DNA from 2 places in the Collimonas fungivorans genome. Region 2 is predicted to be linked to the other one. Evidence: predicted binding sites of a transcription regulator. Region 2 holds the regulator's gene; the other holds the start of a gene.
The links. Region 2 encodes sigma-54, which starts transcription at its own class of promoters, with help from an activator protein. Its sites were predicted from a motif close to TGGCANGNAANCTGCTTT; they were not measured.
Positions count from the first base shown of each region.

Region 1: CFter6_RS22240 (CmpA/NrtA family ABC transporter substrate-binding protein) is a predicted target of sigma-54. The motif match lies at 9,442-9,459, and genes of this name have one in related genera.

Region 1 is NZ_CP013232.1:5,066,330-5,082,300, forward strand. Features, by position in the region: gene CFter6_RS22185 (DUF6776 family protein) at 1-479, opposite strand, end outside; gene argC (N-acetyl-gamma-glutamyl-phosphate reductase) at 547-1,584, opposite strand; gene CFter6_RS22195 (hypothetical protein) at 1,652-1,891, shown strand; gene rpsI (30S ribosomal protein S9) at 1,893-2,285, opposite strand; gene rplM (50S ribosomal protein L13) at 2,295-2,723, opposite strand; gene CFter6_RS22210 (OsmC family protein) at 3,251-3,697, shown strand; gene coq7 (2-polyprenyl-3-methyl-6-methoxy-1,4-benzoquinone monooxygenase) at 3,863-4,489, opposite strand; gene CFter6_RS22220 (DUF3025 domain-containing protein) at 4,551-5,372, opposite strand; gene cobA (uroporphyrinogen-III C-methyltransferase) at 5,405-6,187, opposite strand; gene CFter6_RS22230 (ABC transporter ATP-binding protein) at 6,208-7,020, opposite strand; gene ntrB (nitrate ABC transporter permease) at 7,038-7,814, opposite strand; gene CFter6_RS22240 (CmpA/NrtA family ABC transporter substrate-binding protein) at 7,997-9,286, opposite strand; gene CFter6_RS22245 (ANTAR domain-containing response regulator) at 9,587-10,207, opposite strand; gene pyrC (dihydroorotase) at 10,371-11,417, opposite strand; gene CFter6_RS22255 (amino acid ABC transporter ATP-binding protein) at 11,614-12,339, opposite strand; gene CFter6_RS22260 (amino acid ABC transporter permease) at 12,423-13,118, opposite strand; gene CFter6_RS22265 (amino acid ABC transporter permease) at 13,121-13,873, opposite strand; gene CFter6_RS22270 (amino acid ABC transporter substrate-binding protein) at 14,008-14,961, opposite strand; gene CFter6_RS22275 (amino acid ABC transporter substrate-binding protein) at 15,119-15,971, opposite strand, start outside.
Region 2 is NZ_CP013232.1:756,728-772,698, reverse strand. Features, by position in the region: gene CFter6_RS03265 (FAD-dependent oxidoreductase) at 1-508, shown strand, start outside; gene CFter6_RS03260 (PepSY-associated TM helix domain-containing protein) at 520-1,680, opposite strand; gene CFter6_RS03255 (monovalent cation:proton antiporter family protein) at 1,756-3,780, opposite strand; gene CFter6_RS03250 (KpsF/GutQ family sugar-phosphate isomerase) at 3,945-4,976, shown strand; gene CFter6_RS03245 (KdsC family phosphatase) at 4,976-5,563, shown strand; gene lptC (LPS export ABC transporter periplasmic protein LptC) at 5,560-6,153, shown strand; gene lptA (lipopolysaccharide transport periplasmic protein LptA) at 6,205-6,747, shown strand; gene lptB (LPS export ABC transporter ATP-binding protein) at 6,744-7,517, shown strand; gene CFter6_RS03225 (RNA polymerase factor sigma-54) at 7,635-9,116, shown strand; gene hpf (ribosome hibernation-promoting factor, HPF/YfiA family) at 9,272-9,622, shown strand; gene CFter6_RS03215 (DUF4197 domain-containing protein) at 9,744-10,433, opposite strand; gene CFter6_RS03210 (deoxyguanosinetriphosphate triphosphohydrolase) at 10,533-11,684, opposite strand; gene aroKB (bifunctional shikimate kinase/3-dehydroquinate synthase AroKB) at 11,681-13,420, opposite strand; gene pilQ (type IV pilus secretin PilQ) at 13,485-15,662, opposite strand; gene CFter6_RS03195 (pilus assembly protein PilP) at 15,659-15,971, opposite strand, start outside.

The DNA of each region.
Region 1 (15,971 bases), 1.3 Mb from region 2:
CCAACAAAATTGGCACCCTTGCCGCCCTGCATGATCAACATTCGATAGCGCAATTGTGTAGGCGTCAACAATTCGGCGGTCAGGCGCTGGATGGTGATGCCCTGGCTGCCCGTCGCATTCGGCAGCAGGCCCTCGAAGAATGCGAGGTCCTCTTTCAGCTTGGCATTCTCGGTTTCCAGCACCTTGATTTGCTGGCCCAGCTGTTCCTGCGCCGCTTTCTCGATATTGAGCCGGCTTTCGGCGGCATTGACGGTGCTCGAGAAACGGTCCCGCTCCGCCGTCAAGGCGCCCACTTTTTCATTCAGGTCGGCCAGCTGCTGTTTGCTGACTACCGGGCTGTGGCCGGTGAAATCGCGCCCGAGGTCATATATCCAGAGTGCAATCGCGCCGCCAAAACCCAGCACCAGCGCCAGGAAAAGCGCTTTCAGCGGCCATGGGTAATGGCTCTTCACCGTCATCTTCGGCGCCGAAATCGACATGCGCCGAACCCACAATTTATACTTCATCGCTGCCGGCTCGGCCGCTCAAAAACGCAAACGGATGGCGTCATGGCATGACTGGCACGTGCAGCAAGCCGGTAGTCTCTTCCAGGCCGAACATCAGATTCATGCATTGCACCGCCTGGCCGGCAGAACCTTTGACCAGGTTGTCCTGCACCACCAGCAGCACCAGGGTGTCGCCGTTGTCGGGACGATGCAAGGCGATCCGCAGCATGTTCGAAGCACGGGTGGAACGGGTTTCCGGATGCGAGCCTAACGGCATCACGTCGACAAACGGCTCATCCTTGTAGGCATCTTCAAACAGCGCCTGCAAGGCCGCGTTGTCGATGTCCTTGGTCAGGCGCGCGTAGATGGTCGAATGCATGCCGCGGATCATCGGCACCAGATGCGGCGTGAACAACAGGCCGACTTTCTTGTCGGTCAGCTTGCCGAGCTGCTCCAGAGTTTCCGGCGAATGCCGATGGCCGGACACGCCGTAAGCCTTGAAATTGTCGCTGGCTTCCGAGAACAGCATGCCGATTTCCGTCTTGCGGCCGCCGCCGGATACGCCCGATTTGCAATCGGCGATCAGGTGCGAAGCGTCGACCACGTCGGCTTTCAGCAACGGCGCCAGGCCGAGCTGCATGGTGGTCGGGTAACAACCCGGATTGCCGATAATGCGCGCGCCCTTGATGGCGGCGCGGTTCAGCTCCGGCAAACCGTATACGGCTTCCTTCAGCAGCTCAGGGCAGCTGTGCGGCATCTTGTACCATTTCTCGAACACCGCAGTGTCCTGCAGGCGGAAATCGGCAGCCAGGTCGATCACTTTGACGCCGGCTTCCAGCAGCTCGGGCGTCTGCGCCATGGCGACGCCGTGCGGAGTGGCGAAGAACACCACGTCGCAGTCGGTCAGGCGGGCTTTTTCAGGCGCAGAAAACGCCAGCGCAACACGGCCGCGCAAAGACGGGTACATGTCGGCAATCGGCATGCCGTCTTCCTTGCGCGAAGTCACTGCCTGCAGCTGCGCATGCGGATGGGTTGCCAGCAAACGCAGCAACTCGACCCCTGTATAACCCGTACCACCCACAATCCCGACTTTGATCATCTTTTTTCCTTGCATGGAGCTGTACATTTTCGCAATCCGTCTTTAAACCCGATATGAAAATAGTACGATGTTGGACCCGGTATTCTGGGTGAATTGCCGCCAAGAGCTGGCTATTTTATCAGCCAATGAATCGTTAGGGCGGCTTAACATTGAAATCGGAAATCCCTTGCTGGCGCAGGCGCTGCAGCGTGTTTCCCAATGTTACCTTTTGATAAAGAGCGCAACAGTCAACACAATAATCCAACAGCAAATGGCAAAAAGCCGCCAGGCGCAAACCTGGCGGCTTTTCGATATTCTGAAAGCGTAGATTAGCGCTTGGAGAATTGTTTTGCGCGGCGTGCCTTGCGCAGACCGACCTTCTTACGTTCAACTTCACGTGCATCACGTGTAACGAAGCCGGCTTTGGACAGCTCCGGTTTCAAAGTTGCATCGTAGTCGATCAGTGCACGAGTGATGCCGTGGCGAACTGCGCCAGCCTGGCCGGATTCACCGCCGCCGCTGACATTGACCTTGATGTCGAAAGTTTCGACATGGTTGGTCAGTTCCAGTGGCTGGCGAATCACCATCAGGCCGGTTTCGCGCGAAAAATATTCATTCGCTGGCTTGCCGTTGACGACGATTTGGCCGGAGCCGGACTTGATGAAAACGCGAGCCACTGCACTCTTGCGACGGCCGGTTCCGTAATTGTAGTTACCGATCATGTCTATTCCTTAGAGTTCAAGTGCTTTAGGTTGCTGCGCGGTGTGCGGATGGCTGCCATCTGCGTACACTTTGAGCTTCTTGATCATGGCGTAGCCAAGCGGACCCTTAGGCAGCATGCCCTTGACCGCTTTTTCCAGCGCACGACCTGGAAAACGCTGTTGCATTTTCTGGAAATTTGTTTCGTAGATGCCGCCTGGGTAACCGGAGTGACGGAAATATGTCTTGTCGGTTGCCTTGGCGCCAGTGACGCGCAGTTTGCCTGCATTGATGACGACGATGAAATCGCCGGTATCAACGTGTGGAGTAAATTCCGGTTTGTGTTTGCCGCGCAGTCGGAGTGCCACTTCGCTGGCAACACGTCCGAGGACTTTGTCCGTCGCGTCAATCACGAACCAATCACGCTGGACTTCATGGCCCTTAGCGGAAAAAGTTTTCATGTTGACTTCCTAACTAGTTTAATTCGCTCAAATGGTGGTTCCGCCGCTATCGAAAACCCGGCTTTTAGACCGGAACATCGTCCTGCATCAGCGACAGACTCTTCCTTGTTATCTTTTCCTGAGCAAACGGAAAAGCCGTAAATTATAGCCTTTTCAAGGACTTGGCGTCAAACCGATTGAAAAAAATGACCGTTTGCGCTATGGAATGTTGTAAATGCGGTTGTAACCCAGGTCCTAAACACCTGCAACCGGTGTTCCGGATAAAAGAAAACCCGAACTGCGCTGTGGCGTCGGGTTTAAATCCACTCCTGTGGAGGGGTGGAGGAGACATGGTGTTCGTTGCCGAGAATCAATCTTGCAACGATTAGATTGATCTTAGCAAACAGAATTGTGCATCGCAAGGTAGAGAATCGAGATTTTTAGTAAAAATTTACGGTTTAATTTTCTTTTATGCAACAAAATCCGGCTAAACCGGGTCCGCCAAGAGCAGTTAGAATATGACGACACAATCACTCTCACGAGATCATATGGAATGCACTGTTCGCTGGACCGGCTCGTCCGGCATGACGTTTTTGGCAGAAACCGGCTCCGGCCACATATTGACGATGGATGGTGCGCCGGACGGCGGCGGACGCGACCTGGCGCCGCGGCCGATGGAAGTGGTGCTGGCCGGCACCGGCGGCTGCACCGCTTATGACGTGGTGCTGATCCTGCGCAAAAGCCGCCAGGACATCCGCGGCTGCGACGTCACGCTGAAATCGGAACGGGCAGAGACAGAACCCAAGGTATTCACCAAGATCCACTTCCACTTCACCGTGCGCGGCCGCAACCTGAAACCCAACCTGGTGGAACGCGCAATCAAGCTGTCGCATGAAAAATACTGCTCGGCCTCGATCATGCTGGAAAAAACCGCCGTAATCACCCACTCCTTCGACATCGTCGACGACCTGGCGGAAACCGCAGTCGAAGCCTAGTGTCGTGTCATGCCTCATCTGTCGGTATATCGCGCCGGCCTTGGCCCGTAGCGCTAGGCGTGCCGAGGAGACATAGCGGGGCTATGGCGACGAGGCGCAACGACGCGATACGGGTCAAGGACAAGCGAGATGCCGACAGATGAGGCATGACACGACGCTAGTTCTTCAGATATGGTAGGCGACTGTCGTCATCACTTTCGACATCGCCTGCATCACCTTTTGCACCGGACGCGGCATTTCTGCCGCCCCCAACGCGCGCGCTGCTGCGCCATGGGCGATTTCATCTTCGCGCATCTGCTCGACGATGGCGCGCGACTTGGCGTCCTGCAGCGGCAGCTGTTCCAGATGGCTGCTGAGATGTGCTTCAACCTGACGCTCGGTTTCCGATACAAAACTCAGGCTGCGCACATCGCCCAGGCGCGCCGCCAGCGTCCCCAGCGCATAAGAACCGGCATACCACAGCGGATTGAGCAAGCTGACATGCGAACCCAGCTCGCGCAAGCGTTCCGCGGTCCAGGCCAGGTGGTCTTCCTCTTCCCTGCCCGCTTCGGCGAATTGCTGCTTGATCGGATCGCCTTGGGCGAAACGGCCTTGGGCGTCATACAGTGCCTGGGCGCAAACTTCACCGACATGATTGACCCGCATCAGGCCGGCGCTGTGGCGCTGCTCGGCCGCATCCAGCACGCCGTCGGCAGCCAGCAGCGCCGGATTCGGACGCGAAGCCGAAGCCTGTCCGGTGATCACCCGCAAGGCGTTGTCGAAATCGGTAATGGCTTTGTCCAGGAATTGCATGCGATGAGTCACTTTTAAAATTAAGTAAGTCGATTTTATCAGGCCGGCATCATTTGCCGCCTCACTTGCCGCGCTTTGGGCGAAACACCGCGACGTCGGCATAGAAGGCCTGGTCCTGGCCGCCGCTCCAGCCCGGCACGCCCAGCACTGGCAATGGCGTCAGGCGCCCGATCAGCGCATCAGGCTGCGCCAGTTCGGCGGCAATGCGCTGATCGATCCAGCCGCGCCTGGCTTCATCGGTCAACGCGAAATAGGATTCCGGCACGCCAAGCACCAGGGTGTGCGCCGTAATCGCCTTGTACGGCTGCACCAGTTTTTCCAGCAAGGCGTGGCCGAACAGCCAGATCTCGGCTTCGCCGCCAAACATGTGGCCTTGATCGACAAACACTTGCTGCCATTGGTGCTGGCGCAGGGCAGCGCTGAGCGCCAGCCCCGCGGCGTTATCCGGCACCAGCAGCAAAGCGGCGTTTTCATCAAAGATGGTAGCGGCATCGCGCGCTGCGCCACGCGGCTGGCTAGCGCCGGAGACAGTGCCGGCCTTGGCCAGCTCGGCCGCCTGCAGTGCATTCAGGCGCGCCTTGATGGCCGGGAACGAAAGCCAGATCAGGGCATTCAGGAAATCGTGGAGGTTGTCGCGGGTCGGCACTTTGCCGCTGCTGCCGATGAATGCTTCGTAAGCGGTCGCCGGCGGCAATTCGGCCTGCGCCACAAAACTGATCGGCAGCCCCTGGTAATTGCGGATGCCGCGCTCCTGGGCGAGCGCATTCAAGGCCAGCCGCCAATTATCGGAAACTGAGGCCGCAGTGCTCAGGCGCCGGCCGAGGATGCGGAACGGCTTGAGCCAGGGTTGTGACCAATCGATGAGGGCGGCGGGAGTAGGCATTTGCCGCGCATTTTACCTTGCGCGCAAGCGGTTCAGCCCACAGCCCGCTGCAAATTCTGCTGGCCGAGATCGGCGCAAACCTCGGCGAAAGTATCGGCGCAACGCACTACTTCGCCGATGACGATAATGCTTGGACTGCCAAGGCCGCTGTCTTGCAGGGCCTGCGGCAGCTGGCCGAGGCTGGTCAGCAGTTGCGCCTGCGTCGCCAGGGTCGCCGACTGGATCACCGCGGCGGGCATGGCAGCTGCCATGCCCGCCGCCAGCAGGCTGCGCTGCAATTGCGCACAGCGGGCCACGCCCATGTACACCACCAGCGTCATGCCCGCCGCCACCAGCGCTTTCCAGTTCGGCTGTGCGCTCTCGCTCTTGCCATGGCCGGTCACGAAAATCACGCCCTGGCTATGGTCGCGATGGGTAGCTGAAATGCCGATGCTGGCTGCGGCCGCCATGCCGCTGGTAATGCCCGGCACCACTTCGACCGCCACGCCTTGCCGGCGCAAATGCGCGCGCTCTTCGCCGCCGCGTCCGAACAGATACGGATCACCACCTTTCAGGCGCACTACGCAATGACCCGCCTGCGCTTCCAGCACCATCAGGCGTTCGATGAATTCCTGCGAGGCCGACTGGCAACCGCCGCGCTTGCCGACATGGATCACCCTGGCGCGGCCTGGCGCATGCATCAGCACCTCGGGATTGACCAGGTCGTCCACCAGCAGCACATCGGCTTGCGCGATGGCCTTGACTGCCTTCAGCGTCAGCAGATCGGGATCGCCGGGGCCGGCGCCGACCAGCATCACTTTGCCTTGTGGTTTCATATCTGCACTCCAGGCCGCTTTCACGCCGCTTGCGCCGCCGGATGCGCCTGTTTGCGGTACAGGAATTCCAGCACCGAGGTCCGGTACTCCGCATACAAAGGATCCTGCGCCAGCGCCACGCGTTCACGCGGCCGCTCTAGCCGCACCTGCACGATATCGCCGATGGTGGCGGCCGGACCGTTGGTCATCATCACGATGCGATCGGACAGCAGCACGGCTTCGTCGACATCGTGTGTCACCATCACCACCGTCGATCCGGTCTTGGCGACGATCTTCAGCAACTCGTCCTGCAGGTGGGCGCGGGTCAACGCGTCTAGCGCGCCGAACGGTTCATCCATCAGCAAGACCTTGGGCTCCATCGCCAAAGCGCGGGCGATGCCGACCCGCTGTTTCATGCCGCCGGAAATTTCATGCGGACGCTTTTGCCCGGCCGCGGTCAGCCCCACCATCGCCAACGCGGCCTTGGTGCGCTCCTTCAAGGCGCTCTTGTTTTCGCTGGCGGCAAATACGCGCTCGACGCCGAGATGGATATTTTCGTGGCAGGTCAGCCAGGGCAGCAGCGAATGGTTCTGGAACACCACTGCCCGTTCCGGCGACGGTCCGCCAATTTCACGGCCGGCGCAAATCAGCACGCCGTCGCTCGGCAGCAGCAAGCCGGCGATCAGGTTCAGCAAGGTCGACTTGCCGCAGCCCGAATGGCCGATCAGGGTCACGAACTCGCCCTTGCGCACGGTCAGGTTGATATCGCGCAGCGCGTGAAACTGGCCTTTGCTGGTGTTGAACACCATTTCGGCCTGATGGATATCGATGAATTTGGCGTCGCGTTGTTCCATGTTGTCCTCGACTTCGGTTAATTCGATACCTGTTCATAGGTAAACGTCTTAGCCAGCGCCACCAGCAATTGCTCCAGCAGCAGGCCGACCACGCCGATCACCACAATGGCGATGATGATGTGCGGCACGTTAAGGTTGTTCCATTCATCCCAGACCCAGAAACCGATGCCGACGCCGCCGGTCAGCATTTCGGCGGCGACGATCACCAGCCAGGCGGTGCCGATCGCCAGCCGCACGCCGGTCAGCATGTACGGCAATACCGAAGGGAACAGGATCTTTGTGATGATTTTCCATTCCGACAGGTTGAGCACGCGCGCCACGTTCATGTAATCCTGCGGCACTCGCTGCACGCCGACCGCGGTGTTGATGATCATTGGCCAGATCGAGCAGATGAAGATCGACCAGATCGCCGCCGGATTGGCCGACTTGAACACCAGCAGGCCGATCGGCAGCCAGGCCAGCGGCGATACCGGCTTCAGCAAGCTGATGATGGGACCGAACATGCTGGACAGGAATTTGAAGCGGCCGATCATGAAGCCGAGGGGAATCCCGACCAGCGCCGCCAGGCCGAAGCCGACGCCGACCCGCTGCAGCGAAGCCAGGATGTTCCAGCCTATGCCCTGGTCGTTGGGGCTGGTCCGGTAGAACGGATCGGCAAACAGCTTGAGCGCTTCCTGCAAGGTCAGCAGCGGCGTCGGGAACTGGCTGTTACTCATCGCGATGATCTGCCAGACCAGCACCAGGAACGCCAGGCCGAGCAGCGGCGCGATGATCTGCATCAGCCAGGATGGCATGCTGCTGCGGCGGCTGCCGGTTTTCGGCAACGGCCGGGGCGCAATGGCGACAGTATCGGCGGCAGCCTCCGCCGCCTTGTTATCCATGGTCGCCGCCTGGCGATTTGCATTTGCCGCTGTGTCCATGATTGCGCTCATGATGGCTCCCAAATAAACCGCGGTTGTGACGTATCTGGATTGATCTATGCATGGATCTTGAAGGAGGCGGCATAAGCGGCTGGATTCTTGCCGTCCCACACCGTGCCATCCATCAGTTTCGAAGTCCGCAAAGCGTCTTTCGGCACTGGTGTGTTGGTCATCGTCGCCGCCTCCTTGTAGAGGGCGATCTGGCTGACCGACTTGGCTACCGCCAGGTAGTCCGGATCGGTTTTCAGCAAACCCCAGCGCCGGTGCTGCGTCATGAACCACATGCCGTCCGACAGGTAAGGAAAATTGACCAGGCCGTCGTTGTAGAACTTCATGTAGTTCGGATCGTCCCAGGTCTTGCCGAGGCCGTTCTGGTAACGCCCCATGATGCGCTGGTCGATCACGTCCTTGCTGGTGTTGACATACGATTTGTCAGCGATCGCTTCAGCCATCTTGTTCTTGTTGGCGAGCGAAGCATCTATCCATTTTCCCGCTTCCAGCACGGCAGCGATCAAGGCGCGGCAGGTGTTCGGATTCTTGGCGGCGAACTCTGCGGTGGTGCCCAGCACTTTTTCCGGATGGTCTTTCCAGATTTCCTGGGTGGTGATGGCGGTAATGCCGACGCCGTCGACGATCGCCCGGTGACCCCAAGGCTCGCCGACGCAGAAGCCATCCATGTTGCCGACCCGCATATTGGCCACCATCTGCGGCGGCGGCACCGTAATCACCTTGGCGTCCTTGAGCGGATTGACGCCGTTGGCGGCCAGCCAGTAATACAGCCACATGGCGTGGGTGCCGGTCGGAAAAGTCTGGGCGAAGGTGTATTCGCGCTTGTCGCTGGCCATCAGCTTGGCCAGCGAAGGGCCGTCGACAGCGCCCTTGTCGGCCAGCTTCTTCGACAGCGTAATGGCCTGGCCGTTATTGTTGAGCCCCATCAGGATCGCCATGTCTTTCTTCTGGCCGCCTATGCCCATCTGCACGCCGTAGATCAGGCCCGACAGCACATGTGCCCCATCCAGCTCGCCGTTGGCCAGCTTGTCGCGCACGCCGGCCCATGAGGCTTCCTTGCTGAGCACGATCTTGATGCCGTATTTCTTGTCGAAACCGAGCAGCGACGCCATCACCACCGATGCGCAATCGGTCAGCGGAATGAAGCCGATCTTGACCTCGGTCTTTTCCGGTTTGTCCGAACCCGCGGCCCAAGCTCCAGTTGCGGTGCTGGAAAGTCCTAACATGCTGGCTCCTGCCGCGAGAGTCGCGGTTTGTAATAGTTGACGGCGCTTGCCGTCGACAAGCGTGTTAGGCGTCTCCGGGGTGTCTAGCTGCAGTGCATTGCTTGATTCCATCGCGTGGCTCCAGATTGTTTCCTGCAACAAAAAAGGCGCAAAAAAAGGCGTCGTCCCGCAATGAACAAGTCATGCGGAAAGACACCTTTGTCTTATGTGGAGAAGGCCGCCGTTAGCCGATTCCAGCAGCGCCAGCGTTGGCGCTTGAAATTGACTATGCAAACCACGTGCCAGGAATTTTTTGCAGGGAAAACGCGTAACGGTACACAAGCATGCCGGTTTTTCGCTCAAAAAGCGCACCGGCCTTGTGCAATGCACCAAACAAGCTCGCAGCGATTGGGCGTGCAGTTGACGGCTTGATCAGCCCAACAGGTCAGCAGCGTCGATAATACGTTGCGCCACTTCGGACAGTTTGAGGTTCTTGTCCATCGCCAGCCGCCGCAGCTTTTGATAAGCCTCCTGCTCGCTCAGCTTATGGTGATCCATCAGCAAACCCTTGGCGCGGTCCAGCAGCTTGCGCTCAGCCAGCTTCAGCTTGGTGTCGGACAGCTCCGCCAGCAGCTTCTGCTCTTGCCGGAAGCGCGCCAGCGCCACTTCCAGCACCGGCTTGATGCGCGCCGTCTGCAGCCCCGCAACGATGTATGCGGAAACGCCGGCGGCCATTGCCGCATCCATGCTGGAAGTTTTTGCATCCTCGGTAAACAGGACGATGGGACGGCGCGCATCGCGCGTCGCCACCACCACATGCTCCAGCACGTCGCGGGCGTCGGATTCAGCATCGATGATGACCATGTCTGGTTGCAACTGAGCAATTCTTTCGGGCAGGTAAAGGTCGGCCGGCAATGAAGCGATGATGTTGTAGCCAGCCTCCAGCAAGCCGATGCGCAAAGCCTTGCCACGTGCGGCCTGCGCTTCGAACGCAGGATCGTCGTCGCCTTCGATGGCGACTGGATTGACAACAACGATACGTAGACTTTGCATGCTTGAAATCCGCGTCCCTAACAGGGCCTTTGCTACGATTAGACAGTATGGAGGACAGCTTTATCCACTCCTGCCATTCAAGCATGCAAAAATCGCACCATGTCGATGCAAAAGATGAAAAACGAGGCTTTAAGCGAAGCTTAAAACGAAGCTTTGAATAACTTTACGCGAATTGCCAGTCTATCGTTTCGCCGCCGTTCAGCGGCACCAGGGTGGTTTCCCCCAGCGGCAGTTCCGCCGGTAAAGTCCACGGCTGGCGCTTCAACGTCACCGTGCCCTGGTTGCGCGGCAGGTTGTAGAAGGCCGGGCCGTTAAAACTGGCGAATGCTTCCAGCTTGTCGAGCGCACCGACCTGGTCGAAGGCTTGTGCATACAGCTCCATCGCATGCAATGCGGTATAACAGCCGGCGCAGCCGCAGGCATGCTCTTTCAAACCCTTCGGATGCGGCGCCGAATCGGTGCCGAGGAAGAACCGGCTGCTGCCGGAAGTCACCGCCTGCACCAATGCCTGCCGATGTTCTTCCCGCTTCAGTACCGGCAGGCAGTAATAATGCGGCCGGATGCCTCCCTTGAAGATTTCGTTGCGGTTGTACAGCAGGTGATGCGCCGTGACGGTAGCCGCCACCGGTCCACTGGCGCTCTCGACATACTGGGCGGCGTCCTTGGTGGTGATGTGCTCGAACACCACTTTCAGTTCCGGCATGTCGGACCGCAGCGGCTGCATCACACGGTCGATGAACACCGCTTCGCGGTCGAAAATATCGATCGCCGGATCGGTGACTTCGCCATGCACTAGGAATGGCATGCCGAGCTCCTGCATCACTTCCAGCGTCTTGTAGCATTTGCTGAGGTCAGTCACGCCGGCGTCGGAATTGGTGGTGGCGCCGGCCGGGTACAGCTTGACAGCATGCACGAAGCCGCTGTCCTTGGCGCGCCGGATTTCGTCGGGCGGCGTGTTGTTGGTCAGGTACAACGTCATCAGGGGCTCAAACGCCAGATCGGGCGGCAGCACCGCCAGGATGCGGTCGCGGTAGGCCGCGGCCTGCGCGGTAGTGGTCACCGGTGGCTTCAGGTTCGGCATCACGATGGCGCGGCCGAACTGGCGTGCGCTATGCGGCAGGACGGCGGCCAATGCCACGCCGTCGCGCAGGTGCAAGTGCCAGTCGTCGGGGCGGGTGATGGTCAATGTATCGGTCAAGGCGTCAGTCATGTTCATTCTCTTCTGCAAAAAAACGCTCCGGCATGGCTTGCGGATTAGGGCGTCATTTTACCGCAGCCGGAGCCGGCGCTTCGCGAAATGCCGACGGTTTGCGGCTGGCCGGCGCTGCTGCAGCCGGCTACCCGCAATAAAAAAGCCGCCCGGATATGCTCCGCGGCGGCTTACTGTCTTGGGCGATACTCAGCGATCAGTGGATGATTTTCGCCAGGAAATCGCGAGCGCGGTCGGAGCGCGGCGCACCGAAAAATTCGTCCTTGGTGCAATCTTCCACCACCAGGCCCTTGTCCATGAACACCACGCGGTTGGCGACCTTCTTGGCGAAACCCATTTCATGCGTCACCACCATCATGGTCATGCCTTCTTGCGCCAGGCCGACCATCACGTCCAGCACTTCATTGATCATTTCCGGATCGAGCGCCGAAGTCGGCTCGTCGAACAGCATCGCAATCGGATCCATCGACAACGCACGGGCAATCGCCACGCGCTGCTGCTGGCCGCCGGAGAGCTGGCCCGGGAACTTGTCTTTCTGCGCGATCAGGCCGACGCGGTCCAGGTACTTCAAGCCTTTTTCATTGGCTTCATCCTGGCTGCGGCCCAGCACCTTGACCTGGCCGATGGTCAGGTTTTCGCGGATCGACATGTGCGGAAACAGTTCGAAGTTCTGGAACACCATGCCGATGCGCGCGCGCAGTTTCGACAGGTTGGTCTTGGGATCGCCGACCGAGATGCCGTCGACCGTGATATCGCCCTTCTGGAACGGCTCCAGGCCGTTGACGGTCTTGATCAGCGTCGATTTACCGGAACCGGACGGTCCGCACACCACCACCACGTCGCCCTTGGCCACTTGCGTAGTGCAATCGGTCAGGACTTGAAATTGGCCGTACCATTTGCTGACGTTGTTAAGCTTAATCATGAGTATTTCTCCTAATTCCTGAATTCTGTTTTGCAGTCCGGGCCCTGCCCTTCCTCGGACAGGGCCTGAATTTTATCGAACGATTATCGAATGATTGCAACCCTTTGCTGCAGCTTCTTGACCAGCGTCGACAAACCGAAACTCATCACGAAGTACACCACGGCGACAAACATGTACATTTCCACCAGGCGGCCGTCGCGCTGCGCGATCTTGGATGCAACGGTAACGAAATCCGGCACCGAACCCAGCACATATACCAGCGAGACGTCCTGGAACAGCACGATGGTCTGGGTCAGCAAGATCGGGATCATGTTGCGGAACGCTTGCGGCAGCACCACGTTGCCCATCATTTGCCAGTAGTTCATGCCCAGCGCGTAACCGGCGGAAACCTGGCCGCGCGGAATCGACTGGATCCCGGAACGCATGATTTCGCAATAATACGCTGCTTCAAACAAGATGAACGTGATCAATGCCGACGAAAATGCGCCGACCTGCACCGGCTGTGCCGCGCCGATAATCCAGGCGCCGATATACGGTACCAGGAAGTAGAACCAGAAAATCACCAGCACCAGCGGTACCGAGCGGATCAGGTTGACGTAGCTGGTGGCGATCAGGGAAATCGCCTTGTTGTGCGACAAACGCATCATCGCCAGCACGGTGCCGAACAGGATGCCGCCCACCATCGCCACCAAGGTCAGCGTCAGCGTGAACTTCATGCCGGTAGTGAACAGGTACAGCCAGGAGCGCTGGATGACGTCAAAATCGAAATTCGAAAACATGATTAATGACCTCCCGTGTTGGCGCTGCCGGCAGCAATGAAGCCAGGAATCGCGATGGCTTTTTCAAGCCAGCGCGCCAGCAGCAAGGCAATCCCCGAGATGATCACGTAGATCACCGTGGCGCCCGTGAGGGCTTCGAAAGTCTGGAAGGTGAATTCACGCATCGAGTAGGTAGCGGCGGTCAGTTCCACCAGGCCGATCGTCAGTGCGACCGAGCTGTTCTTGATGATTGCTGCGAATTCGTTGGTCAGCGACGGGATGATGATCCGGAACGACATCGGCAGCAATACGTAGCGATATGTTTGCGGCAACGTCAGACCGAGTGCAGTACCCGCCAGCTTTTGGCCACGGGGCAGTGCATTGATGCCAGCGGATACCTGTACGGCGATCCGCGACGACGTAAAAAAACCCAGCGCCAGGAAGGCGGTGATGAATGATGCGTTCGGCAGGCTCTTGAGCCAGTTGCCTATGCCCGCAGGGACGATTTCCGGCATCACGAAATACCAGAGGAACATCTGCACGATCAGCGGGATGTTGCGAAATAATTCAACGTAGCCGTTGGCCACGCGTACTGCCCATTTGTTCGGCATGGTACGGATCGTACCGATCACGGTGCCGATGACCAGCGCCATGATCCAGGCCGACGCGGACAGCGCAAGCGTCCACTTCAGGCCGGCCAGCAAGGTGTCCATGTAGGTGCTGACACCGTCGGGAGACTCTTGCCAGAAGATGCCCCAGTTCCAGTTGTAATGCATATTAAGTCCCCTCTATTACTCAAATCTCCATCGTTGCGCTGCCAGCCGGCAAGCGCCGATTGTGCATCGCAGCAATTCAATTTCAGAAACAAAACGGGAGGCTTGCGCCTCCCGTTTCATTCTTATCGCCGTTCTTATTTTTTCTTCAACTTCAACGATTGTTTCTGCGCTTCAGGGACGGCAGCATAGGCAGCCGGATCGCCCGAATCGGTAGGCTTGGCAAACGCAGCCTTCAGCTCAGGGCTGACTGGAACGTTCAGGTTGATGCCCTTAGGCGGAATCGCCTTCAGGAACCATTTTGCGTAGATGTCGTTGATCTGGCCCGAGGTGTAGACATTGCTCAGCGCAGTGTCGACCGCTTTCTTGAATGGCAGGTCGTCCTTGCGTTCGATGATGCCGTACGGCTCGACCGACAGCGCTTCCTTGGTGATTTCATAGTCGGCAGGCGCTCTCGAGCTGGCCGCCAGCGATGCCAGCAGGATGTCGTCCATCACGAACGCCGTGGCACGGCCGGTTTCCACCATCAGGAAAGCTTCAGCATGGTCTTTGGCAGCCAGGATGTTCATGCCGAGGTTGCGCTCGCCATTGAGGATCGTGACTTGCTTCAGGTTCGAAGTGCCGGAAGTGGAAACAATGGTCTTGCCCTTGAGGTCGTCCAGCGTCTTGATGTTGGAGGATTTCTTGGCCAGGATGCGGTTCGCGGTCACGTACATGGTCGGCGCAAAGGAAACAACCTTTTGGCGCTCAGCATTGTTGGTGGCGGAATCGCAGGACAGGTCGATGGTGCCGTTGGAGATCAGCGGGATGCGGGTGGCCGAAGTCACTGGAACCATCTTCACGTTCAAGGCGGTCAGGCCGAGCTGTTTCTGAATGGCGGTCGCAGCTTTCAGGCACAAGTCGATCGAGTAACCTTGATACGATTGTTTGTCATCAAGGTAAGAGAATGGAATGGAGGAATCGCGCACACCCAGGGTAATGCTGCCGGTATCCTTGATTTTTTTGAGTGTTCCGGTCAGTTCTTGCGCTTGTACGGAGCCAACCATTACTCCCAAGCCAACCAAAGCAACGACTAATTTTGATGACATCATAACAACTCCCGTAAAAAAATTATCTGTATAGTTTAACAAACTCGCTGCCTCAGCAGCAGACTTAAACCTATGCTTATTTATTATTCTCACCTCTCCTCCAAAAACGTCTGTCTCCACCTTTGCATAAATTACCGATTACAGCCAATTCTGTTTACTTTTAGTTGCCGACCTGGTCCGACGGAAAGCGCAACGACTCCCTGAAAAGATAGCCCATGGGCATGTTCAACACGAGATTGTTTTTTGCCGGAATCGGACTCAGGAACCACTTGGTGTACAACTTGTTGATCTCGCCATCGTGGATGATGCGTCCCATTTCACGGTCGACCACTGCCTTGTAGTTCGGGTCGCCCTTGGGCAGCATGATCGCGTAAGGTTCGGTTGTCAAAGGCTCGCCGACAATGGCGTATGCCGCCGGATCCTTGGCGGTCGCCTTCAGTCCGTACAGCAGCACGTCATCCATCACAAATGCGTCGGCCGCCTTGTCTTCCACCATCTTGAACGATTCGTTGTGATCTCGTCCTTCCACTATGGTCATGTTCAGGGAACGGACCTGGCCGCGGTCGACCAGGGATTTGACGCTGGTCGTGCCTTTGGTCGTCGCCACCTTCTTGTCGCGCAGGTCCGGCCAGTTCTTGATCTTGTCCTCCACCCGCACCAGCATGCGCGACGACGCCATGAAATGCGCGATGGTGAAGCTGACCTGTTTGCGCCGCTCTGCGTTGTTGGTGGTCGAGCCACACTCCAGGTCGATTTTTCCGCTTGCGATCATATCAATGCGATTAGATGAAGTCACTGGCACATAGGCGATATTCAATTGCGGCAGTTTCAATTGCTGCTTCACCGCATCGGCTATCTTGAGGCACAGATCGATTGCATAACCGACCGGCTTTTTATCCTGGTCCACAAACGAGAACGGGAACGACGCTTCCCGGTAACCGATCGTGATGGTCTTGCTGTCGCGAATCTTCGCCAGCACATCTTCCGCATGGACAGCTGTTGCGGCGACGCCC
Region 2 (15,971 bases):
GCCGCACTGGCAGGAACAGGGCCTGGCGGCCTGGAAACAAACCGTGCTGGCGCTGGCGCCACCGATAGCGCCGGTGCTAGAACACATACAAAGGCCGGAACAACTCACCTTCGCACGCTATGCCGATGTGCAGATGCGCCACTGGCACGATGGCCGGATAGTCTGCATCGGCGATTGCGCCCATGCCACCAGTCCGCAACTGGGACAAGGCGCCAACCTGGCGCTGGTCGATGCGATGACGCTGGCGCAATGTTTTGCCGAGAATTCTGCGGTAGAACCGGCGCTGGCGCTGTATTCGCAACGGCGGCGGCCGCACCTGCGTTATTACCAGGGCGCCAGCAAGTTGCTGACGCCTTTCTTCCAGTCCGATTCACGCATCGCCAGCACCTTGCGCGACATCGCCCTGGGTCCGATCTGCCGCCTGCCGGTGGCGCGCCAGCAGATGGCGCTGACGCTCAGCGGCAGCAAGACCGGCTGGATCTATGGCCGCTTGCGGCAGTCGAAATAACAGGGAAACGATCAGGCCTGGTGCAGATGGCGGGCCCGCACAATCGTTTCCGATTTGCGTTTTTTCAGCCAGATGGCGATGCCGGTAATTGCAAACAACAGTGGCAGGAAACCCATGAAGGCGACCAGTATCTTGCCCGGCAAACCCAGTATCTGGCCGGTATGCAAACCGTATTGCACGCCAATGAAGGCATCGCCGCCCGAACCGGTCAATGGATCGAGCGCGCGCAGCACACGGCCGTCGGCAGCGTCGACAAATACGCGCACGCTGCCGCTGTCCTGGATGTCGTCCGGCTTGCGCATGCGGATCTGGTAGATGCCGTGTTTGTCGTCGCGCGCGATACGCGCCGGCGTGGCGCGCGGCATGCTGGCCTGTGCCGAAGCCAGCGCCTGCTGCCAGCTGATCTGTTGCTTGCTCTCGGTAGCCAGCGACTTGGCGACTTCTTTCGGCGGCGGCGTCAACGGCGACAGGCTGGACACCAGCGGCCGGGCCACGTCCGGCAGGTTCATCACGGCGCCGGTAAAAGCAGTCATCACCAGCAACACGCCGGCCACCAGCCCCACCGAGCGGTGCAAGTCATACATCAGGCGGAAACCGCCGGCGCCGCGCTTGATCGACAGCGCCTTGCCCCAGCCCTTGCGATGCCGGGGCCAGGCTAGCGCGAAACCCATCAGCAGCGTTGCCAGCCATAACAGCCCGAGGCTGCCGGAAATGATGGCGCCGGGCTTGTCCAGCAACAGATAACGATGCAGGCGGAACAGGAAAGGCATCAGGTTCTGCGGCGCCAGGCTGACCGCCTTGGTATTGCGCTCGCCGACCACTGCCGCCGTGACCGGGTCGATAAACACCGTATCCATCGTCAGCTCGTCGCTCGGCTTGCGCGGCCGCAGTTTTGCCTCAAGCGGCGCGTTGGCGTTCTCCCCCATCGAGAAAAATCCCAGCTTTGCATGCGGGTAATCGTGCTCCACCTTGGCCACCAGGGCATCGATGGTCTGCCGGCTGCCGCCGGAGCTGGGGCTGAGATGATAGAACTGCGGATTGAGCCAGGCGTCGATATCGTCGTTAAACGCCAGCGCCGCCCCGGTCAGGCCCGCCATGACAATAAACAAGGACAGCAGCAAGCCGCTGTAGCGATGCAGTTTGACCAACCAATGACGTATTGCTTTTTTCACAATCACAAACCCGCTTATACAGTTTTACGCGAAGCCTGTATTGTAAATGTCGATTGAATGAGAATGGGTATTATTTCAAAGATCTTCGGCGCTGTGCTGGCTGGTGCTGGTCCATGCTTGCAGCAAACGCCCCTCCGCACGAGAGATGGCGTCCGCCGCGCCGCGCAGGACAACGATGTCTCCTGCCTGCAACACTGCCTCTGGCGTGAGCGGAATGCCGCTGCGTCCGCGCCGCAGGGCGGTGATCTCGGCGCCCATTTCCGGCAAGCCTAGCCAGGCCAGCGAACGGCCGATGGCGCGCGCGCCTTCCGGCAGGGCTACCGAGTGCAGGCGCACCTGCAGATGGTCGGCAGCATCCTGCGCATCGTCGATGCCATGGAAAAACCCGCGCAAGGCAGCATAACGCTCGTCGCGTGTCGCCTGCACCCGGTGCACCACGCGGCGCAACGGCACTCCCAGCATGACCAGCGCATGCGAGGCCAGCATCAGGCTGCCTTCCAGTGCTTCCGGCACCACCTCGGTGGCGCCGGCGGCGCGCAGCTGGTCGAGATCGGTATCGTCGTAGCTGCGCACGATTACCGGCAAGGCCGGCGCCAGCTCGCTCACATGGTGCAGTACTTTGAGGGCGGAGGGCGTGCTGGCATAGGTGATCACCAGGGCGGCGGCGCGATGCACGCCGGCCGCCACCAGGCTTTCGCGGCGCGAGGCGTCGCCGTACGAAACATGGGCGCCGGCAGCGCGCGCGTCGCGCACCCGGTCCGGATCGAGATCCAGCGCGTGATAATCGATGCCTTCTTCTTCCAGCAGCTTGGCCAGGCTCTGGCCGCTGCGGCCGAAGCCGGCGATGATCACGTGCTTCTTGGTGGCCATGGTGCGGGTGGCGATCTGGGTCAAGGCCAGCGATTGCATCATCCATTCGCTGGAAGACAGCTTCATCACGATTGCATCGGACTTGGCCAGGATGAACGGCGCCGCCAGCATCGACAGCACCATCGACGCCAGGATCAGCTGCACCAGCAAAGGATCGACCAGTTGCAGGCCGCCGGCCTGGTTCAGCAGCACAAAACCGAATTCCCCTGCCTGCGCCAGCGCCAGGCCGGTGCGCAGCGCCACGCCGGTGGAAGCGCGGAAGATTTTTGCCAATGCCGTAATCAGCACGAACTTGAGGAACACCGGGCCGGCCAGCAGCAGCAATACCAGCCACCAGTTTTCGATCACCAGGCGCAGGTTGAGCAGCATGCCGATAGTGATGAAGAACAGGCCCAGCAACACGTCCCGGAACGATTTTATGTCTTCTTCCACCTGGTGCTTGTATTCGGTTTCCGAGATCAGCATGCCGGCGATGAACGCGCCCAGCGCCAGCGACAGGCCGGCGCGCTCGGTAATCCAGGCCGAGGCCAGCGTGACCAGCAGCAGGTTCAGCATGAACAGCTCCTGCGAGCGGCGCCGCACCACGATCTGGAACCAGCGCCGCATCAGCTTCTGGCCGAAGAACAGCAGCAGCGCCAGCACCAGCACCGCCTTGCCGCTGGCCCAGGCCAGCGTCGCCAGCAGGTTGCCGTTATGTTCGGCGAGCGCCGGCACCACGATCAGCAAAGGCACCAGCGCCAGGTCCTGGAACAGCAGGATGCCGATGATGCGGCGGCCGTGCTCGCTTTCCAGTTCCATGCGCTCAGTCAGCAGTTTCGACACGATAGCGGTGGAAGACATGGTGAGCGCACCGCCCAGGGCGAACGCAGCCTGCCAGCTGATATTGGTGAGCTGCGGCAGGATCAGCGCCATCAGCCAGCTGAACAGCATGGTGGCGCCTATGGTCAATCCAACCTGCGCCATGCCCAGGCCGAACACGATATGCCGCATCGCCGTCAGTTTCGGCAGCGAAAACTCGAGGCCGATCGAAAACATCAGGAACACCACGCCGAATTCGGCCAGCGCGTGGGTAGTGGCGTTGTCTTCGGCAAAGCCCAGCGCATGCGGGCCGATCAGGATACCCACCACCAGGTAACCCAGCATGGGCGGCAAGTGGAAGCTGCGAAAAGCCACCACCCCTAGTACGGCGGAGCCGAGCAGCAAGATTGTCAGTTCTAGTCCGGTAAGCATGATTGGTAAATAATTATTTCAATATCAACATTATGTTGCAGCAATGCCAACCGCGCAGTGTTTCATTGTTTGCGAAACACTATAGTGAGGACTGAACACAGATTAATTGAAGCCGATCGGGACTGGCAAGTTTTTTGCTTTGCGATTTCGTTTATACTTTCGGGATGAGTCTAACCGATACCAAAATTTTGCCCCAAACCCTGCCCCAGTCATTCGATGCCGGCCGTGCGCTGAAGCTTGCTCGCAGCACCCTGCAAATCGAAGCCGACGCCATCATCGCACTAAAGAACAGGATTTCCGACGCCCTCGACGATCCTTTTGCCCAGGCGATTGCCTTGCTGCTCAATTGCCGCGGCCGGGTGGTGGTGTCGGGGATAGGAAAGTCCGGCCATATCGCGCGCAAGATCGCCGCTACCCTGGCCTCTACCGGCACCCCTGCCCTGTTCATCCATCCTGCTGAAGCGGCGCACGGCGACCTCGGCATGGTGACCGAGGACGATGCTTTCATCGCCATTTCGAATTCGGGCGAAACCGCCGAACTGATGGCGATCGTGCCGATCATCAAGCGCATGGGCGCCAGCCTGATTGCGATGACCGGCAACCAGGACTCGGCGCTGGCGCAACTGGCCAATGTGCACCTGGACGTCAAGGTCGACCAGGAAGCCTGCCCGCTGAACCTGGCGCCAACCGCCAGCACCACCGCCACGCTGGCGATGGGCGACGCTCTTGCCGTGGCGCTGCTGGACGCGCGCGGTTTCCGTGAAGAGGATTTCGCCCGCTCCCATCCCGGCGGCGCCCTCGGGCGGCGCCTGCTGACCCATGTGCGCGACGTCATGCGCGGCGGCGAAGCGATTCCGGCGGTGACCGCGGACGTGTCGCTGTCGACCGCGCTGCTGGAAATCACTCGCAAGGGTATTGCCATGACCGCGGTGGTGGATGAAAAATTCCATGCCATCGGCGTATTTACCGACGGCGACCTGCGGCGCCTGATCGAACAGGTGCAGGATTTCACCAAGCTGAAGATCGCCGACGTCATGCACGCCAATCCGCACAGCATAGGCCCGGACCAGCTGGCGGTCGACGCGGTGCACATGATGGAGCAGTTCCGCATCAACCAGCTGCTGGTGACCGACGCCGCCGGCACGCTGGTCGGCGCGCTGCATATCCATGACCTGACGCGCGCCAAGGTGATCTGATGACGATCCTGGCCAAGCAGGGCGATGGTGATAGTGCCAACCGCGCCGACCTGACGGCGCGCGCGGCGCGGGTGCGCCTGATGATATTTGACGTCGACGGCATCCTGACCGACGGCGGCCTGCTGTATGGCGCCGACGGCGAACAGCTCAAGCGCTTCAATGCGCTCGACGGCCATGGCATCAAGCAGCTGCAGCAAAGCGGCGTCGCCACCGCCATCATCAGCGCACGGCAGTCGGCGATTGTCAGCCGGCGCGCCAGCGACCTTGGCATCGCCCATGTGCAGCAGGGTGTGCACGACAAGCATGCGGCTTTCGTCAAATTGCTGGAGCAGCTGCAGCTGGCTCCGGATGCCTGCGGTTTTATTGGCGACGACGTGATCGACTTGCCGATCCTGTCGCAAGTCGGTTTCGCCGTCAGCGTGCCCAACGGCCATGCCGATGTCAGGAGCCGCGTGCATTACGTCACCCAGGCCGGCGGCGGCCACGGCGCCGCGCGTGAAATCTGCGACCTGATCATGCAAGCGCAAAATACCTACGCCGCCACGCTGGCGTCGTACCTGCGCACCACACCGTCAGGCATCGCATGAAAAACCTGCGCTCCACTTACCGCTTCCGCTTCCTGCTGCTGCTGATATTGTTCATCCTGCTGGCGCTCGGCAGTTTCTGGCTGATGCAAGTGATGCACAAGAATACCGAAGACCTGCTGCCGAAGGTGACGCGCACCGCGCCGGATTATTTCGTCGAGCATTTCAATTACGTGCAGATGTCGCCCACCGGCCAGCCGCGCTACAACATCGCCGGCGACCTCCTGACCCACAACCCGGGGGACGATTCGTTTGACGTGCAAAAGCCGCTGATCCATAGCCTGGACAAGGAAAAGCCGCCGATGAACCTGCGCGCCGACCGTGGCAAGATTGAAGACAACAACAGCAAGGTGCATTTGTACGGCAACGTCAATGCGGACCGGCCTAAGACGCCGCAGGCCGACAATTTCCACCTGAAATCCGAATACCTGCTGCTATTGCCCGACGATGACGTCATGCAATCCGACAAGCCGGTGGAAATGATACTGGGACAATCGACATTGCACGGCACCGGCATGGATTTCAATAATTCCACGCGGGTGCTGAAAATGTTCAGCAAGGTGCATGGCGTGTTCCCGCCGAAACCTCGCTGATCCTGCAAATTATTTTATGCATACCGCTCTATCCTTTATCCAGGATTTTTCATGAAACGACTATTTTTCATATCCCTGCTGTTGCTAAGCGCCGTGAACCTGGCGCATGCAGAAAAAGCAGACTCCGAAAAACCGACGCTGATCGATTCCGACCAGCTCACCTATGACGACGTCAAACAGGTCAATGTCGCCACCGGCAACGTGGTCCTGACACGCGGCACGCTGCTGATGAAAGCCGACCGCGTGGTGGTGACCACCGACCCATCCGGCTACCAGTTCGCCACCTTGTACGCGGATCCGGGAAAACTCGCCACGTTCAAGCAAAAACGCGACGGCGGTCCTGACCTGTGGATCGACGGCCATGCGGAACGCATCGAATACGACGGCAAGACTGAAATCACCAAGCTGTTCTCCAAGGCGCAAATGCGCCGCCTGCAGGGCGACAAGCCGACCGACGAAGTCAACGGCGAGTTCATTTCCTACGACAGCCGCACCGAATTCTATTCGGTCAACAATACCGTCAACGGCAACAGCCAGCCGGGCGCCGGACGCATACGCGCCGTCATCCAGCCGCGCCCGAAGGCGCCGCAATGAGCGCCGCAGTGAGCACATCAGTGAGCGGCGCTCCCAGCACCCTGATCGTCAAAGGTCTGCAGAAAAGCTACGGCGCGCGCCAGGTGGTGCACGATGTTTCGCTGGAAGTCCGATGCGGCGAAGTGGTCGGACTGCTTGGCCCCAATGGCGCCGGCAAGACTACATCGTTCTACATGATCGTCGGCCTGGTGCCGTCGGACGGCGGCGAGATCGACCTCGACGGCGTCGACATTTCGCGCTTGCCTATCCACAGGCGCGCGGTGCTTGGCCTGTCGTACCTGCCGCAAGAGGCGTCGGTATTCCGCAAGCTGACGGTGGAAGACAATATCCGCGCCGTCCTGGAACTGCAGCGGCCCAACGGCAAGCCGCTCACCAAGGCCGAAATCGACGAGCAGCTGCAGAAACTGCTGCATGAACTGCAAATCGAGAAGCTGCGTGAAAACCAGGCGCTATCACTGTCCGGCGGCGAGCGCCGGCGTGTCGAAATCGCCCGCGCGCTAGCCACCAATCCGCGCTTCGTGCTGCTGGACGAACCGTTTGCCGGTATCGATCCGATCGCCGTGATCGAAATCCAGCGCATCGTCCGCTTCCTCAAGGAACGCGGCATCGGCGTGCTGATCACCGACCACAACGTGCGCGAGACACTCGGCATCTGCGACCGCGCCTATATCATCAACCAAGGCAGCGTGCTGGCCAGCGGCAGTCCGGACGACATCATCGCCGATGAGTCGGTGCGGCGCGTGTACCTGGGCGAGCATTTCCGCATGTAGCTTCAGCGGAACGCAACTGAACGGTCGGGGACAGGCAATTCGCCGCGCTGCTGCGGCAGCCTGCCCCGAACAAAGAAATGCAAGTGAAAATTCAAGTGAATTGTCTGCACGGAAGCCATGAAACAATCACTCCAGCTACGCACCTCGCAGCATCTTGCGCTGACGCCTCAGTTGCAGCAGTCCATCCGGCTGCTGCAATTGTCTACGCTCGAACTGCACCAGGAGCTGGAACAGATCCTGTCGGACAATCCGCTGCTGGAACGGGTCGACGACCCGCTCGATAACTCCGTGCGCCTGCTGGCGGACGGCGCCATCAGCGGCACCACGTCAACCATGGACGCGCCGGTGGGCGACAGCGAAGTGAGCAGCTCGCCGAGCGAAAGCGAAGCCGGCCTGGACACACCGCCGGCCGTCGAAAGCGGCGCGGAAAGCGGTGACAGCGAATGGAGTTTCGACGACGTCGCGCGCAGTTCGAAGACGCCGGATGACGAAGATGCGCGGCCGCAGCTGGAAGCCCACGAATGCACCCTGCGCGAACACCTGTTGCAGCAGATGCGCGAGACGCTGAACGACATACGCGACCGCGCCCTGGTCGAACTGACCATCGATGCGCTGGACGACAACGGCTACCTGGAAGAATCGCTGGAGGAGATCCTCGAGCGCCTGCCGCCGGAACTGGAGATCGCCATCGAAGAACTGTCGACGGCGCTGAAGATGGTGCAGAGTTTCGACCCGGCCGGCGTCGGCGCCCGCAATGCCGCGGAATGCCTGGGCTTGCAGATCAGGCGTTTTATCAAAGTGCCATTTGTCACGCGCCGCCTGGCGTTGGCGATCGTACAAGACCACCTGATGCTTTTTGCGCAACGCGATTTCAACAAAATCAAGAAAGCGCTCGACTGCGACGACGAGGACCTGCGCGAGGCGCAGGCCGTCATCAAGCAGTGCAATCCGCATCCGGGCGCAGCGTTCGCCGCCAACACCTCCGACTATGTGGTGCCGGACGTGATCGTCAGGCGCAGCAAGCAGGGCTGGCAGGTGATGCTGAACAATGACGTCATGCCAAGGCTCAGGGTAAATGTCCTGTATGCCAACATTCTCAAGCAAAGCAAGGGCGACGGCGCCCTCACTTCGCAGTTGCAGGAAGCCAAGTGGCTGATCAAGAATATGCGGCAGCGTTTCGACACCATCCTGCGCGTGGCGCAGGCAATCGTCGAGCGCCAGAGGAATTTCTTTTCGCACGGGGCGGTCGCCATGCGGCCGCTTGTGTTGCGTGAAATAGCTGATACACTGGGACTACACGAGAGTACTATTTCTCGTGTAACCACTCAGAAATACATGCTCACTCCCCACGGGATGTTTGAACTGAAGTATTTCTTCGGCAGCCATGTTGCTACTGAGGCAGGTGGAGAGGCTTCCTCAACGGCAATCAGGGCACTCATTAAGCAATTGATAGGAGCGGAAGATACAAAAAATCCTTTCTCTGACAGCAAGATTGCCGACATGCTTGCGGAACAAGGTATGGTGGTTGCCCGCCGCACCGTCGCAAAATATCGCGAAGCACTGAAAATTCCGTCAGTTAATTTACGCAAAGCCTTGTAGTTTTTTCTGGTTTGATTGTAAAGCTTACCCTTGCTGTGTGCTGACCAAGCGGGTTTCATTGGTTCTTGCCAGGACAGTTTGTAGTGAACCGTCCGCTTAAAGATCCTGCGTATCCTGCTCCGGACCGCCAGCAATATTCTTGATAGGAGCGCTGTATGAACTTCACCATCAGTGGGCATCACCTCGAGTTAACCCCTGCCATTCGCGAATACGTACAAAGCAAACTAGAGCGTATCAAACGCCATTTCGACCAGGTCATCGATATCAGCGTGATCCTGACGGTCGACAAGATTACTGAAAAAGAAAAACGCCAAAAAGCGGAAATCAATCTGCGCGTAAAAGGAAAAGATCTGCATGCCGAAAGCATTGCCCATGATCTTTATGCCGCCATCGACGCCCTGATCGACAAGCTCGATCGCCAGGTGATCAAGTACAAGGACAAGATGCAAGACCACCAGCACGATGCCATCAAGCACCTGCCGGAAGAACTCCCCGCCGCGACCTGATCCGGCCTGCGCGAGCTGTGTGGCTCGCGCCAATAAATGAACAAGGGCGCAGTCAATGCGCCCTTTGTTATTGTCAAACTTAGTTTCAAACCATATTATTGTTTATCGCTGCCAGGCGCTTTTACTTCAATGCGCCGAACACCTTGCCGATAATCGCGCTGCCGGCGCCGACCGGGTCCTGGCGTATGGCTTTCTCTTCATCGCCGATGATGGTGTACAGGCCGTCCAGCGCGCGCTGCGTGACATAACCTTCGACGGTACTCTGCTGGGCCGGCACCATGCCGGTCTTGCCGACTTGTCCCATGACCGAATTGTATTGCGCCGACAGGCCGTTGCGATCGGTCACGCCTTTGACGATAGGCAGGAATTTCTGGCCCAGCTGCGCCGAAGTCTTTTGCTTGAAGAAATCGGTCACCGAGGTATCGCCGCCGGTCAGGATATTTTTTGCGTCGGTGACCGACATCGATTTGACCGCATTCAACAGCAAGGGCTTGGCCAGCGGCACCGCCTGTTCCGCGGCATGGTTCATCGACACCACCAGGTCGTCCAGCTTCTGTCCCTGGCCGGTCATCCGCAACAGCGGCATGGCTTTATCGAGCACGCTGGGCAAGCCGATCTTGACCTTGTCGTTGTTCAGGAAACCGTTCTCGACGCCCAGCTTCGACACTGCAACATCCGCGCCCTTTTGCAATGCGGCTTTCAGGCCGCTGCTGGCGTCCTGGTTGCTCAGGTCGCTTAGCGATAAAGCCAGCGCAGCGGAAGCCGCCGCCGCCAGGGTCAAAGTCACTGCCGTTTGGTATATGCGTCGCATGGTGATCCTCATGAGGTTATATGGATAACGACAAAGTCTAACCCAATTTGTTGCGATTAGATCAAGAAGCTGAAAATGGCCCTGCTGCCCGAATATCAATTAAAGATGGCCTTCGTCCACCAGGAACAGGCGCCTGTGCTCGCGTATCGCATAACGGTCGGTCATGCCGGCGATGTAATCGGCAATCGCGCGCGCCTGCGAATTTGCACCGGCGGCGCCAGCTTGGTCGAGCTGGTAGTCGGGCGGCAGCAGGTTCGGTTCGGCGCTGAAACAGGCATACAGTTCGGCGACGATGCGGCGCGCCTTGGCCGTCATGCGGTTGACCAGGTAATGGCGATACAGGTTTTCGCGCAGGAAGCGTTTCAGCAAGGCAGCCTGTTGCGCCATGCCGTCGGAAAATGCAATCAGGGGCGGCGCATTGCGCACGTCGTCGACGCTCTGCAGGCGGGCATCCAGGATTCGTTGCTGCGAGGTCTGGATCAGGTCGGTGATCAGGGCATTGATCATGCGCCGCACCGTCTCGTTGATCGCACGGCGCCCGCCCAGGCCCGGAAACAGCCGTTCGACCTCGCGGCTATGTCTTGCGTAGAAATCAATCTGGTTCATCTGCTCCAGTGTCAGCAAGCCTGAACGCAGGCCGTCGTCGACATCGTGGTTGTTATAGGCGATCTCGTCGGCCAGGTTGGCGACTTGCGCCTCCAGGCTCGGCTGCTTGCGCTGTATGAAGCGCTCGCCGATATCGCCCAGTTTCTTGGCATTGGCCAGCGAACAGTGCTTCAGGATGCCCTCGCGGGTCTCGAACATCAGGTTCAGGCCGTCAAACGCACCGTAGCGCTGTTCCAGCTGGTCGACCACACGCAGGCTCTGCAGATTGTGTTCGAAGCCGCCATGGCCCTCCATGCAGTCATTCAAGGCATCCTGGCCGGCATGGCCGAATGGCGTATGTCCGAGGTCGTGGGCCAGTGAAATCGCTTCCACCAAGTCTTCGTTCAACTGCAGGTTGCGCGCAATCGAGCGGGCTATCTGCGCCACTTCGATGCTGTGCGTCAGGCGCGTGCGGAACAGGTCGCCCTCATGGTTGACGAATACCTGGGTCTTGTATTCCAGGCGGCGGAATGCAGTGCAATGAATGATGCGGTCGCGGTCGCGCTGGAACTCGCTGCGGGCGCTGGGTGGCGTTTCCTCGAACAGGCGTCCTCGCGACAGCGCAGAATGTGCGGCATAGAGAGCAAGGGACGCTTCCGGATTCATTGTGGCAAGTCTCCCGAGGCCAGTTGCTGCAGCGTCGCCAGCAGTGCGTCTTGCGGCGCGCCGGTGATCAGGTGGCCGCCCAATGGTTTCATCAGGATGAACTTGATCTGGCCATCTTCATTTTTCTTGTCGATCTGCATCAGCTCCAGCCAGCGCTGGGCGCCAAGGTTGGGCGCCTCGGTCGGCAAGCCGGCGGCGCGCACCAGCGCGCTGACGCGTTCCTTGTCGACCGCGCTGATATGTCCCAGCCGGTGCGACAGGTCCGCTGCCATCACCATGCCGCAGCCGACTGCTTCACCGTGCAGCCATTTGCCGTAGCCCAGGCCGGATTCGATCGCGTGGCCGAAGGTATGGCCGAAATTCAGGATCGCGCGCAAGCCGCCTTCGCGCTCGTCTTGCCGGACCACGTCGGCTTTCAGTTCGCAGGAGCGGCGGATGGCGTAAGCCAGGGCGGCATTGTCGCGCGCCATCAGCTTGCCGATATTGGCCTCTATCCATGTGAAGAATTCGGCGTCGATCACGGCGCCGTATTTGATCACTTCCGCCAGCCCGGCCGACAGCTCGCGCTCCGGCAAGCTGTGCAAGGTCATGGTGTCGGCGATCACGGCTTGCGGCTGGTAGAAGGCGCCGATCATGTTTTTGCCGAGCGGGTGGTTGATGCCGGTTTTGCCGCCCACCGAGGAATCGACCTGCGCCAGCAAGGTAGTCGGAATCTGCACGAACGGCACACCGCGCATGTAGGCCGAAGCCGCGAAACCGGTGAGGTCGCCGATCACGCCGCCGCCGAGGGCGATCAGCGTCGTCTTGCGGTCGCACTTTGCGCCCAGCAGGCGGTCGAAAATCTGCATCAGGCTGGCCCAGTTCTTTTCTTCTTCGCCGTCCGGCAACACGATTTCCAGCACACTCTTGCCGGCGTCTTTCAATGCCTGGCTAAACCCCTGCAGATAAAGCGGCGCGACGGTGGTGTTGGTTACCACGGCGACCTGCTTGCCAGTGATCAGGCGTGCGATCCGCTCGCGGTCGTTCAGCAGCGACGGCCCGATCTCGATCGGGTAGCTACGCTCGCCCAGTTCTACCTGGAGCGTGATGGTCGGCGCCGGGGCCGGCGGAGTGGACTGCTGGGTTAACTGTTGATCCATGGACGAATTCGGTGAATTAGGAACGATAGCGCCGGCCTGGTTGTTAACTGTACCCGATCCCTGCCCGGGTTCGTCGGGCAGCAGGTCCAGCTGGCTCAAAATGCTGTGTACCAGGAATTGTACGTTAGGTCGGCCGGTGTCGATGACAATGTCGGCCACGTCGCGATAATACGGCTCACGCTGCCGCGACAGTTCTTCCAGGCGCCGGCGCGGATCGGCAGTTTGCAATAACGGCCGGTTCTTGTCGCGGCTGGTGCGCTGCAGGATATTGTGGATGCTGGCACGCAGGTAAATGACGGTGCCGCGGCTTTTCAGATATTCGCGGTTTTCCGGCCGCATGACGGCGCCGCCGCCGGTGGCCAGCACGATGCCGCGCCTGCCGCTGAGGTCGCGTATTACTTCCGTCTCGCGCTGACGAAAGCTCTCTTCGCCTTCTATTTCAAAAATCAACGGAATCGAGACGCCGGTACGCGCCTCGATTTCGTGATCCGAATCAATGAATAGCTTGTTGAGTTTTTTTGCCAGAGCGCGGCCAACCGTAGTCTTGCCCGCGCCCATCAGGCCTACCAGAAAGATATTGCCTGTGTACCGCACCATTTCACCACTCAACCTTTTGCTCAAAATGCAGACACCGGTGTCAAAACCGGTGTCTTCTGTGCAATTAGTGCCCAGCGAGCCGGTCGATGACGATCTTCGGTGTCAGGAAAATCAATAATTCAGTTCGTTTGTTAACAACTGCCGTTTGTTTGAAAAGATAACCCAGAACCGGAATATCTCCAAGCAATGGTACTTTACTAACATCATTTGAAATTGTCTGAGTATAAATACCGCCGATCACCACCGTCCCGCCGTTTTCAACCTGGACCTGGGTCTGAACATGCTTGGTATTGATTGCAACACCGCCTGGAACCGTCGCGCCCACGCTGTCATTGGTCACATCCACTGTCAAAATGACATTGCCGTCCGGGGTAATTTGCGGAGTCACTTCCAGCTTCAGATTGGCTTTCTTGAACTCTACCGATGTAGCGCCGCTGCTGGTTGCATTCTGGTATGGAATTTCAGTACCTTGTTCAATCAGGGCTTTTTGCTGGTCGGCTGTAACCACGCGCGGGCTGGAGATGATCTTGCCTTGGCCGTCCGCTTCCAACGCCGACAACTCGAGGCTGATGAATTTCGACGCAGCGGAATTGAACAGGGTCAAAGCCACCGAACCTGCCGTACCAGTACTAGGATTAGCCGGCAGATTCACCGAATTTCCGCCGGTGCCTGGAATTGCTCCGTTTGTCGCGGTAGTCGGAGTGAGCTGCGTGCCGCCGGCGCTGACATTGTTGCTATTGAAGCCAAACCCGAGCTTGGCGCCAAGATTACGGCTGAAGCCGTCATTCGCTTCGACCATGCGCGCTTCGATCAGGACTTGCCTGGAAGCGATATCGATTTTCTGCACCAGGTTGCGGATATTTTGCAAGATGGTCGGCGTGTCGGTAACGAACAACTGGTTGGTGCGCGGATCGATCACGGCGCTGCCGCGATTTGACAAGATTGTGTTCTTCTTGCCGCTGCCGCCGCCACCCGAGTCGTCAATCCCGAAAACTTTCTTGAACGCTTCAGCTTTCTGATAGTTCAGCTGGAAGGACTCGGTGCGCAACGGCTCCAGTTCGGCAATTTGCGAACGCTGTTCAAGTTCCAGCTTTTCTTTGGTCAGCAACTCGTCTTTAGGTGCGATCCAGATGACGGAACCGTTCTTGCGCATGTCCAGGCCCTTGGCCTGCATCACGATATCCAGAGCCTGGTCCCAAGGAACGTCTTTGAGGCGCAGGGTCAGGTTGCCGCCGACGGTATCGCTGGTAATGATGTTCAGGCCGGTAAAGTCAGCAATCACCTGCAGCACTGAACGTACTTCCACGTTCTGGAAATTCAGGGAAAGCTTGTCGCCGCGATACCCTTGTGCGCCTTGCGCCAGTTTGTTCGGATCTTCCTTGATCGGCTTTACTTCAATCACCAGCTGGCTGTCGCTTTGATAAGCGCTTTGCTCCCACAGGCCCTTAGGCTCGATGATCATGCGTACATTCTCACCCTGGGTCACGGTGGTGATCATTTTCACCGGTGTGCCGAAATCACCGACATCGAGCTTGCGGCGCAAGACATCCGGCAAGCTGGTTTTCAGGAAGTCCACCACGATCGTCTGGCCTTGCTGACGGACGTCTACACCAACCTGGGTATTCGGCAAGTCAATCACCACCCGGCCTTCACCCGCGGTGCCGCGACGGAAGTCGATGTCGCGCAGGGCTGGTTTCCCATTCAACAATGGGGCAGGCGCCGGCGCTGCTGCTTGCGCCGCCGAGGCGGCTGCAGGGCGCGCCGGCAAGCCAGCTGCATTGACCGGTGTCGCCAGGCCGCCAGAGCCGTCGATGGTGACGATCAAGGCGTTGCCGTCCATTGCAGTGGCATAGGACAAGGAGCGTTTCAGGTTGAACACCAGGCGTGAGCGGTCGTCCGCCTGCGCCACGACCACGTTGCGCACATCGCCCAGGCTGATATCCTGGGATGTCTTGCCGGTAGCATTGCCGACGCCGACAAAATCGAAAGCGATGCGCGCCGGGCTGATCACGGCAAACGCCGTCGGTTGTGTACTCAGGGGACGCTTGAAGCTGATCTTGACGATGACGTTGGCGCCTTGCTGATTGGCGTTGATCGAAGTGATCGCATTGTCTTCGGCCGCCATTGCCGGCGCTCCGGACACCAGCAAACACAGCAGCGCCCCCAGCATCAAGGCTTTCTGCCGCACCACGCTCAGCTTAGTTACGCTCAGGTTAACGAATTTTTTTCCTGCTGCAATCATTTTGTGCTCTCCTGCAACGCTAACTTGGCTTCGCGCTCGACCCATTCGCCGGACGCATCTTGTACGATTTCTTTCAGAATTACTTCGGACTCCGTGATGCCTGTGACCATGCCGAAATTCTGTCCTATGTAATTCCCCACCTTGGCCTGGAACACGGTCTTGTCGACTTGCAGCAAGACATAGCTCAAACCCACTTTTTGCAAGGTTCCCACCATCTTGATGGTATCCAGCGGATAGTTTTCCAGCGTTTCACGGCGGCGATCCATGTTCGGCTTCAAGCCGTTTGACTTGCCTTGCAGCTTGGCCAGC